DNA from 2 places in the Bradyrhizobium tunisiense genome. Region 1 is predicted to be linked to the other one. Evidence: riboswitches for the same ligand, from Rfam matches in the RefSeq annotation. Region 1 holds a riboswitch; the other holds the start of a gene.
The links. A riboswitch is a leader RNA that binds a small molecule or an ion and turns the genes downstream of it on or off. The one in region 1 is predicted to bind glycine.

Region 2: it holds a riboswitch for glycine, as region 1 does, so the genes downstream of both, gcvT (glycine cleavage system aminomethyltransferase GcvT) here and ACFDR6_RS29740 (D-amino acid dehydrogenase) in region 1, are expected to answer to the same signal.

The regions. Positions count from the first base shown of each region.
Region 1 covers NZ_JBHLEV010000009.1:66,435-73,954, forward strand. Annotated here, with positions in the region: gene ACFDR6_RS29725 (dihydroorotase) at 1-1,096, opposite strand, end outside; gene ACFDR6_RS29730 (dipicolinate synthase subunit DpsA) at 1,093-1,983, opposite strand; gene ACFDR6_RS29735 (NAD/NADP octopine/nopaline dehydrogenase family protein) at 1,980-3,068, opposite strand; gene ACFDR6_RS29740 (D-amino acid dehydrogenase) at 3,202-4,467, opposite strand; glycine riboswitch at 4,615-4,717, opposite strand; gene ACFDR6_RS29745 (amidohydrolase family protein) at 4,769-6,208, opposite strand; gene ACFDR6_RS29750 (M24 family metallopeptidase) at 6,326-7,504, opposite strand.
Region 2 covers NZ_JBHLEV010000010.1:70,994-78,513, forward strand. Annotated here, with positions in the region: gene gcvH (glycine cleavage system protein GcvH) at 1-358, opposite strand, end outside; gene gcvT (glycine cleavage system aminomethyltransferase GcvT) at 369-1,514, opposite strand; glycine riboswitch at 1,661-1,751, opposite strand; gene alaS (alanine--tRNA ligase) at 1,974-4,652, shown strand; gene ACFDR6_RS31050 (cyclic nucleotide-gated ion channel) at 4,658-5,878, shown strand; gene ACFDR6_RS31055 (NADP-dependent isocitrate dehydrogenase) at 5,961-7,175, opposite strand; gene ACFDR6_RS31060 (TrmJ/YjtD family RNA methyltransferase) at 7,515-7,520, shown strand, end outside.

The DNA.
Region 1 (7,520 bases):
GGTTGAAAGAGTTGAGCTCGACAAGCCGGGTCAACGGCAAACCGCGCTGATGGACGCCGAAATGAAGCATCAGCGACAGCTCCCAGGGAAAGCTCACCACACCCGGGAATTCGGTCCAAAGATCCTCCAGCTTCTTGGGCAGGAACGGCACATGGTCGGTCCCAAGGCTGTAGACCGAACCATTCATGACGCCGTGCCAAAGACCCTCGAGTTCGTTCCGGTCGCGCAACGGCGGCGATATCTTCGCACGCATGTCGAGATCTTCGTCGTAGCACGTGCGGGTGAGATAGTGGGGACAGGTCTCTACCGTCACGCGCACGCCACGCGCCTGGGCCTCGGCAGCGAGCACGGGACCCATACCGACGGAGGTGTGGACCAGATGAAGCGAACAGCCGGTCTTCTCGGCAAGGAAGAGCATGCGACGGATGGTTTCCACCTCGCAGAAGGCCGGGCGGGATTCCGTGTATGCGCCGAGATCCTGACGGCCGGTGGCCGCGATCTCCTTTTTGATCCAGGAGGCGATCTGGGTGTTCTCGCAGTGAACGTTGATCACCCCGCCGGGAACCTTCGACAGGATACGCATCGCGGCATAGACCCAACCGTCCGTAGCCGGCACGATGCCGATCGGATTGTCCGGCTCGTAGCCGAAATAGCATTTGAAGGATTTGACGCCGGTCTTGGCGATGACCTCCGGAATCTCGGCGATATGTTCCTCACGCTGGATCCCGAAATGAAAGCCGAAATCGATAACCGAATTTTCCTCGCCGATCGCCTTGCGCTCGGCGTAGAACGGCAGATAGGACTCCTTCAAATTGCGGATATAGAGAAGCGCGGTCGTCACGCCGCCGGAGGCCGCAGCCGCTGTCTCGGTGCGCATATCCTCGGCAAAGGGAAATTTCACGCCGAGATGGCAGTGCGGGTCGATCAGGCCCGGCATCAACACCCGGCCCTCGGCGTCGATCGTGCGCTTGGCGTCGGGAAGGACTTCGTCAGCCCCGGTCAGGACGATCTTGCCGTCCTTCACCGCGACGCCGCCGTGGAATTCTCCGTCGTGGCGAACCACTCGCGCGTTCTTAATGACCAGATCCGCTTTCATTGTCCTTGCTCCAGTATTGCCTCGATGCGCCGGCTGATGCCGGTCCACTGGCTGCGGCCGACGGTGATCGGTGCACGCGCGCCCATGCCGCGCGCCCAGACGGCCTTCAGTCCAAGTTCAGCGGCCGCGTCGCGGTCGATCGTTCCGGGAGGCGCGGCGACGTCGACCAGCAGCGCGTGCTTGGGCAGCAAAGCCAGCTGGTCGCGCTCGAGCAATCGCTTTGGAACGCTGCCGATAACGATGTCCATACGATGCAGGACAGAAGACAATTGTTCGAGTGTCAGCGCCTCTGCACCGGTCGCATAGGCAGCTGCACGCTGAACCGGGTTGCGCGCCGCGACGTGGACATGAGCCCCGAGGCCGACCAGCGTCTTCGTCAGAAGCGAGCCGATGGTACCTTGACCAACCAGGCAGACGTTGGACTTGTGGATGGTGATCTGCGTGTTCTCGATGATCACCTTCAATACGCCCTCGACGATCGCCGGCCCGCGCAATAGCATGAGGTCGACGTCCCATTCGTACTCGTGCAGCGCGATGCCAAGCGCCTTGCAATGGGCCTTTAGATTGTCGTCTGCCCAACCGAGTATGATGTTGCCGGGCCGCCTCATGCCGGCCAACATCTCGCGCGTCGGAATGATCTTTTGCGGACACTTCGGCGCAAAAAGCGCACCCTCCGCGCTGATGCCCGGAATCGGAAACAGCGCTATGTCGGCGCCCTTCAATGCGTCAGCTGCATCTGCAGCATGATAGACGCCTTCGATGCCCCCATCGGGCCAGGGGAAACCGTAGGCTCGAACGGCGGCTCCAGCCCGCACGGCGCAGCGAGCTATTTCCTGTTCGCGTGCGTCGCCGGCTACGATTGCGATGACTTTATTCTGCCAACTCATGGGGCCCTTACCTTCTCAATGAGCTGATCCCTGGACATGCCGGTGATGCCCATTGCTTCTGCGGTCCGGCCACCGATCCGATAGTCTGTTCCGACCGCAGCCTGCGCCAGGCGATAGAGCGATGTCGCGACGGGCACGTTGACGTCGGCGATCTGCGCGAACTCCAGGAAGGGTAGCAGGCCGTGACCGAAATCCTCCTTGTAGTAGCGATACTCGAGCGAATCCGGTCCCTTGATACGGCGATTGGCCTCGCCGCCCGCGATTGCGGCGCGATAATCGGTGACGTCAATCACGTCAGCCTCCACCGTGCCGAGCAGCTTCATCTCTTCAATCAAATTCGGCAATTCATGCCCGAATGCCCGGGCGACCGCCAAGCGCTCGTCGTCCAATTGCCGCATGACCCGGGCAACCCCAGGCGTCATGGCATCGACATAGAAAGTGAAGTTGCCGCCGGTCGCCTCGACCCACGCGGCTCCCAGCACCGCCCCGGGGGGATGCAGGACCATGTTCACGTTGGAGAGGTCGGAGGCGATAACGTCACGAACGGGCGTGACGCCCGGATACAATTTCGCAGCAACCTCCAGCGCCTCCGCTCCTCCCCTGAGAGCGGCGGCCTTCAGTTGCTTCGCCCGACCGCTAATGGTGACGCCGTCAGGACGATATTTGCGCGCGACGTAGGTAAGTGTCGAGAACTCAACCACCGGCGGCACTGGCCGGCCGGTGCGGGAATAGGCCTCGGCGAATTCCAGCGCCCCTCCGGTGTGGCCGGGGTTCAGCACGACCGGTTTGTTCGACGGCCAACCGGCCGCGGCGAGTGCGTTGGCTATGGCCGAGTGCGAGAAAGTCGGCAGGACCACGACCGCCACGTCGACTCCGGAGATGGCCGACTTGAGATCCGTCGAAATCAGCGTAGGCTTTGCAACTCCTTCGCCGAGCTTGCCGTCGAATGCTACGCCGCCGAGCTTGATGTGCGGTTCAAGCGTTTGGGCCGAACGCGCCCAGAAATGAACGGAGTGGCCTGCGAGAACCAATTCTGCGACCGAGGCTGCGCCCCCCGCTCCTCCTCCGAGTACTGCAACCTTCATTCTTTTCTCCGCAGATCGAAGCGCAATCCGCGCCACCCGAGAGCCAACTTTGATCACAGCTTATGATCACAGTTGTGATTGTCAAGCGAGAGAATTGCGGACGCCGCATGCAACCACTCGACGGTTAGACGGGCTACGTTGCCAGTCGGAGCCATTCCGTGATGCTGGGCCCAAATTCGCCGGCAAGGCATTCGGCAACCGTCTCCGCTGTTGCGGCCGAAAGGGTCCAGCCCAGGTGGCCGTGACCGGTGTTGTAGAAAACGCCCGGCATCCTGCCCCTACCGACACGCGGCATCATGTTCGGCATCATCGGACGCAAACCGGCCCAGGGCACGACGCGGTTGGTGTCGACAGAGGGGAACAGGGCTCGCGTCCAGTCAACCAGCGGCTTGATGCGATCTTGGCGTATGTCGCGGTTCATGCCGTTGAACTCTGCCGTTCCCGCGACGCGAAAGCGCGTAGCGCCCAATCGACTGGTAACGATCTTGGCGCCATCATCGAGCAGGCTGACCCAAGGCGCAGCTTTCTGACTCCGCTCGTCGTCGAGGTGCACCGTGATCGAATAGCCCTTTACAGGGTAGATGTTGAGACGGTCGCCGAGCATCGCCGCGAGGTCGCGGCTCGCGGAACCGGCGCATATGACGACACTGTCGGCATCGATCTCATCGACACGAGCGCCGCCTGAAGGCTCGTCACGCGAATACTGGATGCGGAGAATTTCGTCCCGAGCGATCTCCCTCACGGTGGCGTCAAAAACGAAGCGCACGCCACGTCTCTCGCATGCCTTGGCGAGACCGCAAACGAACTTGTGGATGTCTCCGGTTGAATCCGATGGGGTATAGAAGCCTCCGAAGAAGTCGCCGTGCAGCGTCGGCTCGATCGACTTCACCTCCGAGGCCGTCACTGGACGACGGTCCAAGCCCCCCTCCACGAGAATGGCATTGACCTTCAGCGCGTGTTGGAAACTCTGCTTATCCCGATAGAAGTGAAGGATGCCGCGACGCTCGTGGTCGAAGTCGATGCCCTCGCGCTCGGCAATGGCGAAGAGATGCTTGCGTGCGGCGATGGCGAGCCGTGTCGTCTCAACCGTGTTGTCGCGATAGTTCTTGATGTTGAAGATGAATTCGCCAAGCCAGGAATATTTGTGCCAGGTCGGCGCTGGATTCATGAGGAGCGGTGCATCGCGCCTCAACATCCACCTCACTCCCTTGAAGACGGTCGACCAGCTATTCCAGACCTCCGCATTGCTTGCGGAAAGTTGGCCGCCATTGGCGAACGATGTTTCCATGCCCGCGTAGCGCTGACGCTCGATCACCGTCACGGAATAGCCGCGATTGAGAAGGGCGTAGGCGGTCGTCACGCCGGTGATACCGGCGCCGATGACGACAACATGTGGCATTTCACTCTCCGCGATCAGAGTTGGGAAGCGGGCCGAGGCCCGCGGCTTGTCCCCAATCTGTCGCTGTACCTGAGAGATTAACCGCGACGGCTCGGCCGGTACGGCGGTCCCCTTCGGTGGGCACTCGAAGTGCCACTCTCCAGATCGTTCAGCTACATGGTCACTTTTGCCTGAGAGTTTCCTGGGGGTTGCTCCTTCGGCGCCGGCCAATACCGTCACGACGGCGGCCGATCTCTCCCATGCAGCCTGTTGAACGTGATAGGTTCTTCTGCCTTACGCCTCCGCACCTAGAGCCGGCTCTTCAATTGCCGACGTCGTAAAGCGTCGTGGTCGTCTCGACCGCTTCGTCGTGCAGACCAGCGCGCTCGACCGCCGCAGCAGCCAGTTGCCTGGCTTTGCGCCGAATCTCCGCCTCATCAACACCCTGCACCTTGCCGTCGACATATGACGCCTTCCCATCAACCCAGGTCTGCGCGATCGAGGCTGTCGATGCTGAGAATACCAAAGCCTGCAATGGATCGTGAAATGGCGTCCATTCGACGTGGTCCAGGTCGAAGAGGATGAAATCAGCCTTCTTGCCGATCTCCAGCGAACCGATGTCGTCGTCCCACATCAACGCCTTCGCACCTTCGATGGTCGCGGCGCGCAGTGCTTGTCGGGCGGTGAATATGTCCGGTTGCAGGCGAGCGTCCTTGAACATGCCGGCGACGAGCAGCATTTGCCGCATCAGGTTCATATTGCCGGCGGCCGACACGCCGTCGGTGCCAAGACCGACTTTAACGCCGGCCTTCACCATCTCCGGATACTTGCCAATGGCGGTCGCGCCTTTGCCTAGCTTGAACGACGAACACGGACAGAACGCGACGCTGGCCCCCCGTTCAGCAAGCAGGCCAACCTCCTCGTCCGAGACGGCGGCACCGTGTGCGATGACCAAATTTTTGCGAATGCCTCCGGCCCGGTCGATGCGGGTGATCGGCCAGCTGCCGTATTTTTTCTCGCAAACCCTCGCCTCCTCGATCGAGGTGGCGAGATGATAGGTCGTGCCGACGCCCAACCTCTCAGCCAATTTCACCGCTCCAACGTGGAGTTCGAGGCTGCACGGTTCCTTGCCTTCGATATTGACCCAGCAACGCGCACGGCCGTCGAGGGCGCCGTTGTAGCGGACGACACAATCCTCGAGCACCTTGAGGGCCGCCTCGGCATTCGGGAAGAAATGATGATCCACCATCTCCTTGGTCCAGCCGCGGGGGAGCTCGGGCGGGGGATTGTCGGCCGCATGCCGCCCGGTGATGCCGCGAATGCCGACCTTTTCCATCGCGCGAACGACGATGCCGGGATCGTATTGCGAGCCCATGTCAAGAAAACAGGTGGTGCCACAACGCAGCATCTCGGTGATGCCCAGCAGCGCACCCCAATATTCGTCTTCTTCGGTGATATGAGCGTAAAATGGCTTGGCCCAGTGGAACACCCAGGCGCGGGTATTGAGATTGTCCGGAAAGACCGCCCGCGACAGCGTCTCCGAAAGATGAACGTGGCTGTCAACGAAGCCCGGGCAGACGCCGAGCATCTTGCCGTCGATCACCTTGTCGAAACCGACGTTCTTTTGCCGCGCGGCCACTTCATCGGCCGGACCGATATCCGAGATGCGGTCGTTCTCGACCACGAGACTGGCGTTGCGCACGACCGTGTCGTTCTTGTCGACCGTGAAGGCGAAATTCAAGTCCTTGATCAGCGTGCGCATGCCTCTTCACCCAATATTCTACCATCACGACCGCCCCGCCGGTCACCGCGCCGTTACGTCGGGCAATTTGGAGCGCCTTCAACCAAGTTAAGCAGCCCGTCCCTCTCGGAGCCTCCGTCAAGCGACGGCGGCCCTGCGCACGGTCTCGCCTCTCTTGGCCGTACCCACGGGAATCAACCGGTCGGTGTCAGCGTAGTCGGAAAGCAGTTCCGACCCGTTGGCGGTCACCAGCAGCATATCCTTGTTCTGCATGCCGAAGCCATGTCCGGTGTCATAGCAAAGCGGCTCGAAACCGAGTACCATGTTCTCCTCGAGCGGCGCGTCGGTACCCGGCTTGCCCAGCACCGGCGTCATTCCGAGGTAAGGATCTTCGTGCAGGTGCAGGCCAATACCGTGGCCCACGAACGAGATCGGCGGCAGATCGAGCTTGGCGAGCTTCGCGATGAACGCATCGTAGACGTTGCGACAGCTCGCGCCCGGCTTCACTTTCTCCATGATTTCGTATTTGCATTCGACCAGATGCGCCCAGATCTTCTCGGCCATGGGCGGCGCCTCGCCGACGATCGCCGTACGGCATACGCCAGCCTGATACCCCTCGATGACGGAGAAGATCTCCACCCGGCAGACGTCCCCACGCTTCAAGACGCGCTCCGACGGGCCGACGTTTGGCAAGACGCTACGCTCGCCGGTCGCCACGATCATCAGCTTGAAGTGATCGGCGCCAAGAGCATAGACATTCCGGGTCAGGTGGCCGGCGATGTCCATTTCGGAATTGCCCTCGTCGACCACGGCGAGCGTGTCGGTAATGGCCTGGTCGGCAATACGAGAAAGCTTGCGCAAAAGCGCAATCTCCTCCGAGGTCTTGATTTGACGAAGCCGTGCCAGAATCGGCTCGGCGCGCTCGAACTTCGCCGACGGCATGGCCGCGAGCAGACGGGCAAAATCACCTGCCGGCAGGTAGTCCATTTCGAGTCCAATGCGAGCCTGAGCAAGCCCGAGCCCCGCGAGCTGGTCGGCGAGCACAAGCATGGGATCGTCGGAGAACTCCGCCCAAATGCGCGTGGGCACGTCCGGCTGGCGACGCATGATCGTCGACGCCTCCATATCGACGCCGAACAATGCCGTGCGGCCGTCGGCGGTCACGATGGTCATTGCGTGGCGGTGACGGATGAGCGGTTGCGAGGGGACCACGAACCCCGCTGTGTACGAGAAATTCTCAGGCGAAGAGCAGATGATGGCATCCAGCCCATGCTGAGACATTGACTTGACTTGTTTCGCGACGATTTCCGTCCGCATGACTGCTCCCTTTTTT
Region 2 (7,520 bases), on a different contig from region 1:
GTGCCTTGTAGGCGGCTTCATCCATGAGACCGCCGAGCTCGCTCTTGTCGGCAATCCTGATCTTGAAGAACCAGGCCTTGCCCTGCGCGTCCGAGTTCACCAGCGCCGGCTCGGCGGCGAGCTCGGCATTGGCCTCGAGCACCTCGCCGGCCACGGGCGCGTAGACGTCGGAGGCGGCCTTCACCGATTCCACGACGGCGGCGGCTTCCGCCTTCTTCAGCGCGCGGCCGACCTTGGGCAACTCGACGAACACGACGTCGCCGAGCTGCTGCTGGGCATAGTCGGTGATGCCGATAGTGGCGACATCGCCGTCGATGGCGAGCCATTCATGGTCGGAGGTGTACAGCGTCGTGGTCATTGTCTCGTCCTCAGCGTTTGTAGGTGTTTTTCACGAAGGGCATGGCGGCGACTGCGAGCGGCAGTCGCTGGCCGCGCACCTCGGCGAACAGTTTGGTGCCGAGCGCGCTCAGGTTCGTGGGCACGTAGCCCATCGCGACCGGCGCATTCAGGCTCGGGCCGAAACCGCCCGACGTGACTTGTCCGATCGGCTCGCCTGCCGTCTCGTCGGCAAACAGCAGCGCGCCCTCGCGCACCGGGGCGCGGCCGAGGGCGAGCAGGCCGATGCGGCGGCGGGATGCACCACGATTGAAATGGGCCAGGATCTTGTCCGCACCCGGAAAGCCGCCGGCGCGCGCGCCGCCGGTGCGGCGACTCTTTTGCACCGACCATTCCAGCGCCGCTTCGACCGGCGTCGTGGTGGTGTCGATGTCGTGGCCGTAGAGGCAGAGCCCGGCTTCCAGCCGCAGGCTGTCGCGCGCGCCGAGGCCGATCGGCAGCACGTCCGGATTTTCCAGCAGCATCTTGGCGAGGCGCTCGGCATCCGCAGCGGGGACGGAAATCTCGAAACCGTCCTCGCCGGTATAGCCGGAGCGCGAGACGAAGCAGGCAATATCGGCAACCATGCGCGGACCGGCATCCATGAATGTCATGGACGGCGCCTCTGCACATAATTTCGCCAGCGCCGTCTCCGCCTTCGGGCCCTGCAGCGCGATCAGCGCGCGGTCGCCAAGAGAATCGATGACGCAATCGTCCGAGAGATTCGCGCGCAGATGCGCCTCGTCTTCGGCCTTGCAGGCGGCGTTGACGACCAGGAACAGGTGGTCGCCGAAATTGGCGACCATGAGATCGTCGAGAATGCCGCCGTCTTCATTCGTGAACTGGGCGTAGCGCTGCCGCCCCGGCGCGATCGCCACGATATCCTGCGGCACCAGCCGTTCCAGGGCGCGGGCGGCGTCCTCAACCTTGCCGGACTTCGGCCGGAGCGCGAGCTGGCCCATATGGGAGACGTCGAACAGGCCGGCGGAGGCTCGGGTATGGAGGTGCTCCTTCAGCACGCCCGCGGGGTATTGCACGGGCATGTCATAGCCCGCGAACGGCACCATCTTGCCACCCAGGGAGACATGAAGCCCGTGAAGGGGCGTACGTTTCAGGGAGTCTTGGTCGTGCGCTAGCATCTTGGAGGGCCCTCGGCGGTTCCCCGGGGACGATTCCCCGACGGACACCAGTCGAAGCCCCATCTGTCGCTGTGCCTGAGAGTATTATCCCGTCGGCGGACGCAGTCCGGGTCTAGACCCGTCGGCGCCTCTTTCCAGATGCTGTCAAAGCCACGCGGTCCTTTTGCCTGAGAGTTTCCGGGGCGGTTGCTCCTTCGGCGCCGGCTGCCTAAAGCCGGTCTCTCCCGACGTGGCCGTACGATACAGATGGGTACAGACCACAGGGCGGCCAAGCCTGTCAACGCGACTTCCGTGCCTTTCAACCGGATTGCGCTGATGTGGCAACCCTATGATCTCCTTGCACAGTTTCTGGACAGCGAAGCTGGCCTTGTCTAAAAGCGCTTTGGCCCGCAGATATCAGCCTTAACGTTACGGTTTTGATGGCGAGAAGCGGGTCCAAGCACACCCGATTGGATGAACATGAGCGGCGTCAACGAGATCAGGTCGACCTTTCTGAACTTCTTTGCCGAGAACGGCCACGAGATCGTGTCGTCCTCGCCATTGGTGCCGCGCAACGACCCGACATTGATGTTCACCAATGCAGGCATGGTGCAGTTCAAGAACGTCTTCACCGGCGTCGAGAAGCGGCCCTATCAGCGCGCCACCACCTCGCAGAAATGCGTGCGTGCCGGCGGCAAGCACAACGACCTCGACAATGTCGGCTACACCGCGCGCCATCTCACCTTCTTCGAGATGCTCGGCAATTTCTCGTTCGGCGACTATTTCAAGGAGCGGGCGATCGAGCTCGCCTGGACGCTGATCACCAGGGAGTTCGGGCTCAAGAAGGACAAGCTGCTGGTCACCGTCTACCACACCGACGACGAGGCGGCCGGCCTGTGGAAGAAGATCGCGGGCTTCTCCGACGACCGCATCATCCGCATTCCGACCTCGGACAATTTCTGGGCGATGGGCGACACCGGTCCGTGCGGCCCGTGCTCGGAGATCTTCATCGACCGCGGCGAGCACATCTGGGGCGGGCCTCCGGGCTCGCCGGAAGAGGACGGCGACCGCTTCCTCGAATTCTGGAACCTCGTGTTCATGCAGTACGAGCAGGTGACGAAGGAGGAGCGCGTGCCTCTGCCGCGTCCCTCGATCGACACCGGCATGGGTCTGGAGCGCATGGCCTGCATTCTGCAGGGCGTCGAGAGCGTGTTCGAAACCGATCTGTTCCGCCATTTGGTCGATGCGACGTCGTCCGCGCTCGGCAGCGGGCCGAACGAGCAGACCGTGGCCTCGTTCCGCGTCATCGCGGACCATCTGCGTTCCTCGGCCTTCCTGGTCGCGGACGGTGTGCTGCCCTCGAACGAGGGCCGCGGTTACGTGCTGCGGCGGATCATGCGCCGCGCGATGCGCCATGCGCAGCTGCTAGGTGCGAAAGAGCCGCTGATGCATCGGCTGGTCTGGGCGCTGGTGCGCGAGATGGGCCAGGCCTATCCCGATTTGATGCGCGCGGAGAATCTGATCGAGGAAACGCTGCGGCTGGAAGAGACCCGCTTCCGCAAGACGCTGGTGCGCGGCCTTGCCATCCTCGACGAGAGGAGCGCGTCCCTGAAGAAGGGCGACATGTTCGACGGCGACGTCGCCTTCACGCTCTACGACACCTACGGCTTCCCGCTGGACCTGACGCAGGACGCGCTGAAGTCGCGCGGCATCGGCGTCGACCAGGCCGCGTTCACCGACGCGATGGAGCGCCAGAAGGCCAAGGCGCGCGAGTCCTGGAAGGGTTCTGGCGAGGCGGCTTCCGAGGCGATCTGGTTTCCGCTGCGCGAGAAGCTCGGTGCCACTGAATTCCTGGGCTACGAGACCGAGAGCGCCGAGGGCGTGGTGTCCGCGCTGGTGAAGGACGGCGCCGAGGTGACGAGCCTCAAGACCGGTGACACGGGCGCGATCGTGCTGAACCAGACGCCATTCTACGCGGAGTCCGGCGGCCAGGTCGGCGACACCGGCGTCCTCACGGGCGAGGGCGGCATCAAGTTCCGCGTCACCGACACCCAGAAGAAGCTCGGCGATTTCTTCGTGCATGTCGGCACCGTCGAAAGCGGCGAGCTGAAGCTCGGCACCGCGCTGCAGCTCGAGGTCGATCATTCCAGGCGCTCCTCGATCCGCGCGCATCACTCGGCGACGCATCTCATCCACGAGGCGCTGCGCCAAGTGCTCGGCGACCACATCGCCCAGCGCGGCTCGATGGTCGCGCCCGATCGTTTGCGCTTCGACTTCGTGCACCCGAAGCCGATCACGGCGGAAGAGCTTGCGCGCATCGAGGACATCGCCAACGACGTGGTGCTGGAAAATGACGAGGTCACCACCCGCGTGATGGGCGTCGACGAGGCCCGCGAGGCCGGCGCGCGCGCTTTGTTCGGTGAAAAATACGGCGACGAGGTCCGCGTCGTCTCGATGGGCCGGACCGCGCGCGAGCGTGGCGCCAACGCGCTCGGCTGGTCGGTCGAGCTCTGCGGCGGCACCCATGTGCGGCGCACCGGCGACATCGGCCTGATCACGCTGACCGGCGAGAGCGCGGTTGCCTCCGGCGTGCGCCGCATCGAGGCGCTCACCGGCAACTACGCGCGAAAACACGCCAACGAGACCATGGCGCTGGCGAAGACCGCGGCAAACGAGCTGCGCACCTCGCTCGACGACGTGCCGGCGCGCATCACCGCGCTGATGGAGGAGCGCAAGAAGCTCGAGCGCGAGCTCTCCGACGCCCGCAAGAAGCTGGCGATGGGCGGAGGTGCATCCGCGAGCAACGGCGCAGCCGCGGGCGTGCGCGAGGTCGGCGACGTCAAGCTGATGGCGCGTGCGGTCGAGGGCATCGAGATGAAAGATCTCAAGAGCCTGGCCGACGAGGCCAAGAAGCAGATCGGATCCGGCGTGGTCGCCATCGTCGGCGTCACCGAGGACGGCAAGGCCGGTGTGGTGGTCGGCGTCACCGCCGATCTCGCCGCGCGCTTCAACGCCGTGAACCTGGTGCGCATCGCCTCCGAAGCGCTCGGGGGCAAGGGCGGCGGCGGCCGGCCCGACATGGCGCAGGCCGGCGGCCCCGACGGGGCCAAGGCGACCGAGGCGTTAGCTGCGATCGAAAAAGCCATGGCCGGCGCTTAAGGATCATGCGCCCCAGTCCGCGCGGACATGGGCTTCCCGATCCCAATATGAGGGATCGCCTCTATGAATTGCTGGAGCACGATCCGCTGGCCTATTCAGTCGGGTCGCGCTTCATCCAGATCATCATCGGCGTCATCGTGCTCAATGTGGTCGCGATGATCCTCGCCTCGGTGCCGGAACTGGACGCTCAGTTCGGCACGCTGTTCGCGGCCATCACCATCCTGTCCGTGATCGTGTTCGCGCTGGAATATGCCGCGCGGCTGTGGACCGTGGCGGGCCACACCCAGCGCAAGGCGTCCGCGCTGTCCGACCGGCTCGGCTACGCCTTCTCGGCGCTCGGCATCATCGATCTCATGGCGTTTCTGCCGGCCGCGATCGTGCTCGCCACCGGCGGGCATGCGACGCTGGCGGCCCTCGGCGTGCTGCCGTTCTTCAAGCTGATACGGTACTCCCCGGCGATGCGCTCGCTGCTTGCCGCCGTGCATGCCGAGCGGCGGGCGTTGATCGGCTGCATCGTCATCCTGATCGGCGCGGTCCTGACCTTCGCCTCGCTGCTCTACGCCATCGAGCGCGACGTGCAGCCGGACAAGCTCGGCACCATCCCGCAGGCGATGTGGTGGGCCATCGTGACGCTCGGCACCGTCGGCTATGGCGACGTCGTGCCGGTGACGCCGCTCGGCAAGCTCGTCTCCACCTTCGCCATCATCGCCGGCTTCGCCATGATCGCGCTGCCGGTCGCGATCATCTCGACCGCGTTCGCCGAAGAGGTGAAGCGGCGTGATTTCGTCGTCACCTGGGGCATGCTGGCGCGGGTGCCGCTGTTCTCGCATCTGTCGGCGGCGGAGATCGCCGACATCATGCGGCTGCTCCGCGCGCGCACCATCGAGCAAGGCGAGATCCTGGTGCGGCGGGGCGATGTGGCCTCGTCGATGTATTTCATCACCGCCGGCGAGGTCGAGATCGCGCTGCCGAGCCAGCATGTGCGGCTCACCGACGGCACTTTCTTCGGCGAGATCGCGCTGCTGCACAAGACAAAGCGCAGCGGCACGGTGACGGCGATGCGAAAGACCCGGCTCCTGGTGCTCGACGCCCAGGACTTTCACGCCCTGATCGAACGCATGCCGACGCTCGCCGACCACGTTCACACCACCGCCAAGGCAAGGCTTGCCGACACCGGCGATCTCGCGCTGGCGGAACTGGCGCAGGGGGACGAGGGAGGCCGCTGAAGCGGTCCGAAAAAGCAAACGGGCCGCGCTGTCGCGCGGCCCGTGATGATGTCCGGCCCAGTCGGGCGGAATTGCGGACGGCTTAAGCCGCCAGCTCCTTGGTCAGGTTCTCGGCGACCTTGTCGAGGAAGCCGGTGGTCGAGAGCCAGCGCTGGTCGGCGCCGACCAGCAGCGCGAGATCCTTGGTCATGTAGCCGGCCTCGACGGTGTCGACGCAGACCTTCTCCAGCGTGTTCGCGAACTTGGCGAGCTCGGCATTGTTGTCGAGCTTGGCGCGGTGGGCGAGGCCACGGGTCCAGGCGAAGATCGAGGCGATCGAGTTGGTCGAGGTCTCCTTGCCCTTCTGGTGCTCGCGGTAGTGGCGGGTCACCGTGCCGTGGGCGGCTTCGGCTTCCACGGTCTTGCCGTCGGGAGTGAGCAGGACCGAGGTCATCAGGCCGAGCGAGCCGTAGCCCTGCGCGACCGTGTCGGACTGCACGTCGCCGTCGTAGTTCTTGCAAGCCCAGACATAGCCGCCGGACCATTTCAGCGCCGAGGCCACCATGTCGTCGATCAGGCGGTGCTCGTAGGTCAGGCCCTTGGCCTCGAATTCCTTCTTGAACTCGCGGTCGTAGATGTCCTGGAAGATGTCCTTGAAGCGGCCGTCATAGACCTTCAGGATCGTGTTCTTGGTCGAGAGATAGACCGGGTAATTGCGCAGCAGGCCGTAGTTCAGCGAGGCGCGGGCGAAGTCGATGATGGAGTCGTCGAGATTGTACATCTCCATGGCGACGCCGGCGCCCGGAGCCTTGAACACTTCCTTCTCGATCACGGTGCCGTCCTCGCCGACGAACTTCATCGTGAGGGTGCCCTTGCCGGGGAACTTGAAGTCGGTGGCGCGGTACTGGTCGCCATAGGCGTGGCGGCCGATGATGATCGGCTTGGTCCAGCCGGGAACCAGACGCGGCACGTTCTTGCAGATGATCGGCTCGCGGAAGATCACGCCGCCGAGGATGTTGCGGATGGTGCCGTTCGGCGACTTCCACATCTGCTTGAGGTTGAATTCCTTCACCCGGGCTTCATCAGGGGTGATGGTGGCGCACTTGACGCCGACGCCGACCTTCTTGATGGCTTCGGCGGCGTCGATGGTGACCTGATCGTTGGTGTGGTCGCGGTATTCCATGCCCAGGTCGAAGTAGAGCAGCTCGACATCGAGGTACGGGTTGATCAGCTTGTCCTTGATGTACTGCCAGATGATCCGGGTCATCTCGTCGCCATCGAGCTCGACGACGGGATTGGATACCTTGATTTTTGCCATGATCGGGGAAGCCTCTTGGGAACGGCGCTTTCGGCGCGCCACGGGAATATCCGCCGCCTCTTAGCACCGCCGGGCGGCGGGCGAAAGCCAAGGGATTATGCACTTTTAGCTCATCCAGCTTGCCGGGATGGGGGGCGAGCGGCGGCTGTCGCCCGGCCGCCGGGACACGTTCCCTGCGATTTCAAAAACCGAATCTAACCCCGTTATTTCCCTTGAGAATTTTGTCAGGACAGGCAAACGACAGGCGAGCGGGACGAGGCCGTCGGCAAGCGGCGGCTTGAATCAATTCCCAAGGCGGCCTTGCCAAGGCCTTGAGACGTAGAGTGAAAGCGAAATCAGATGTCG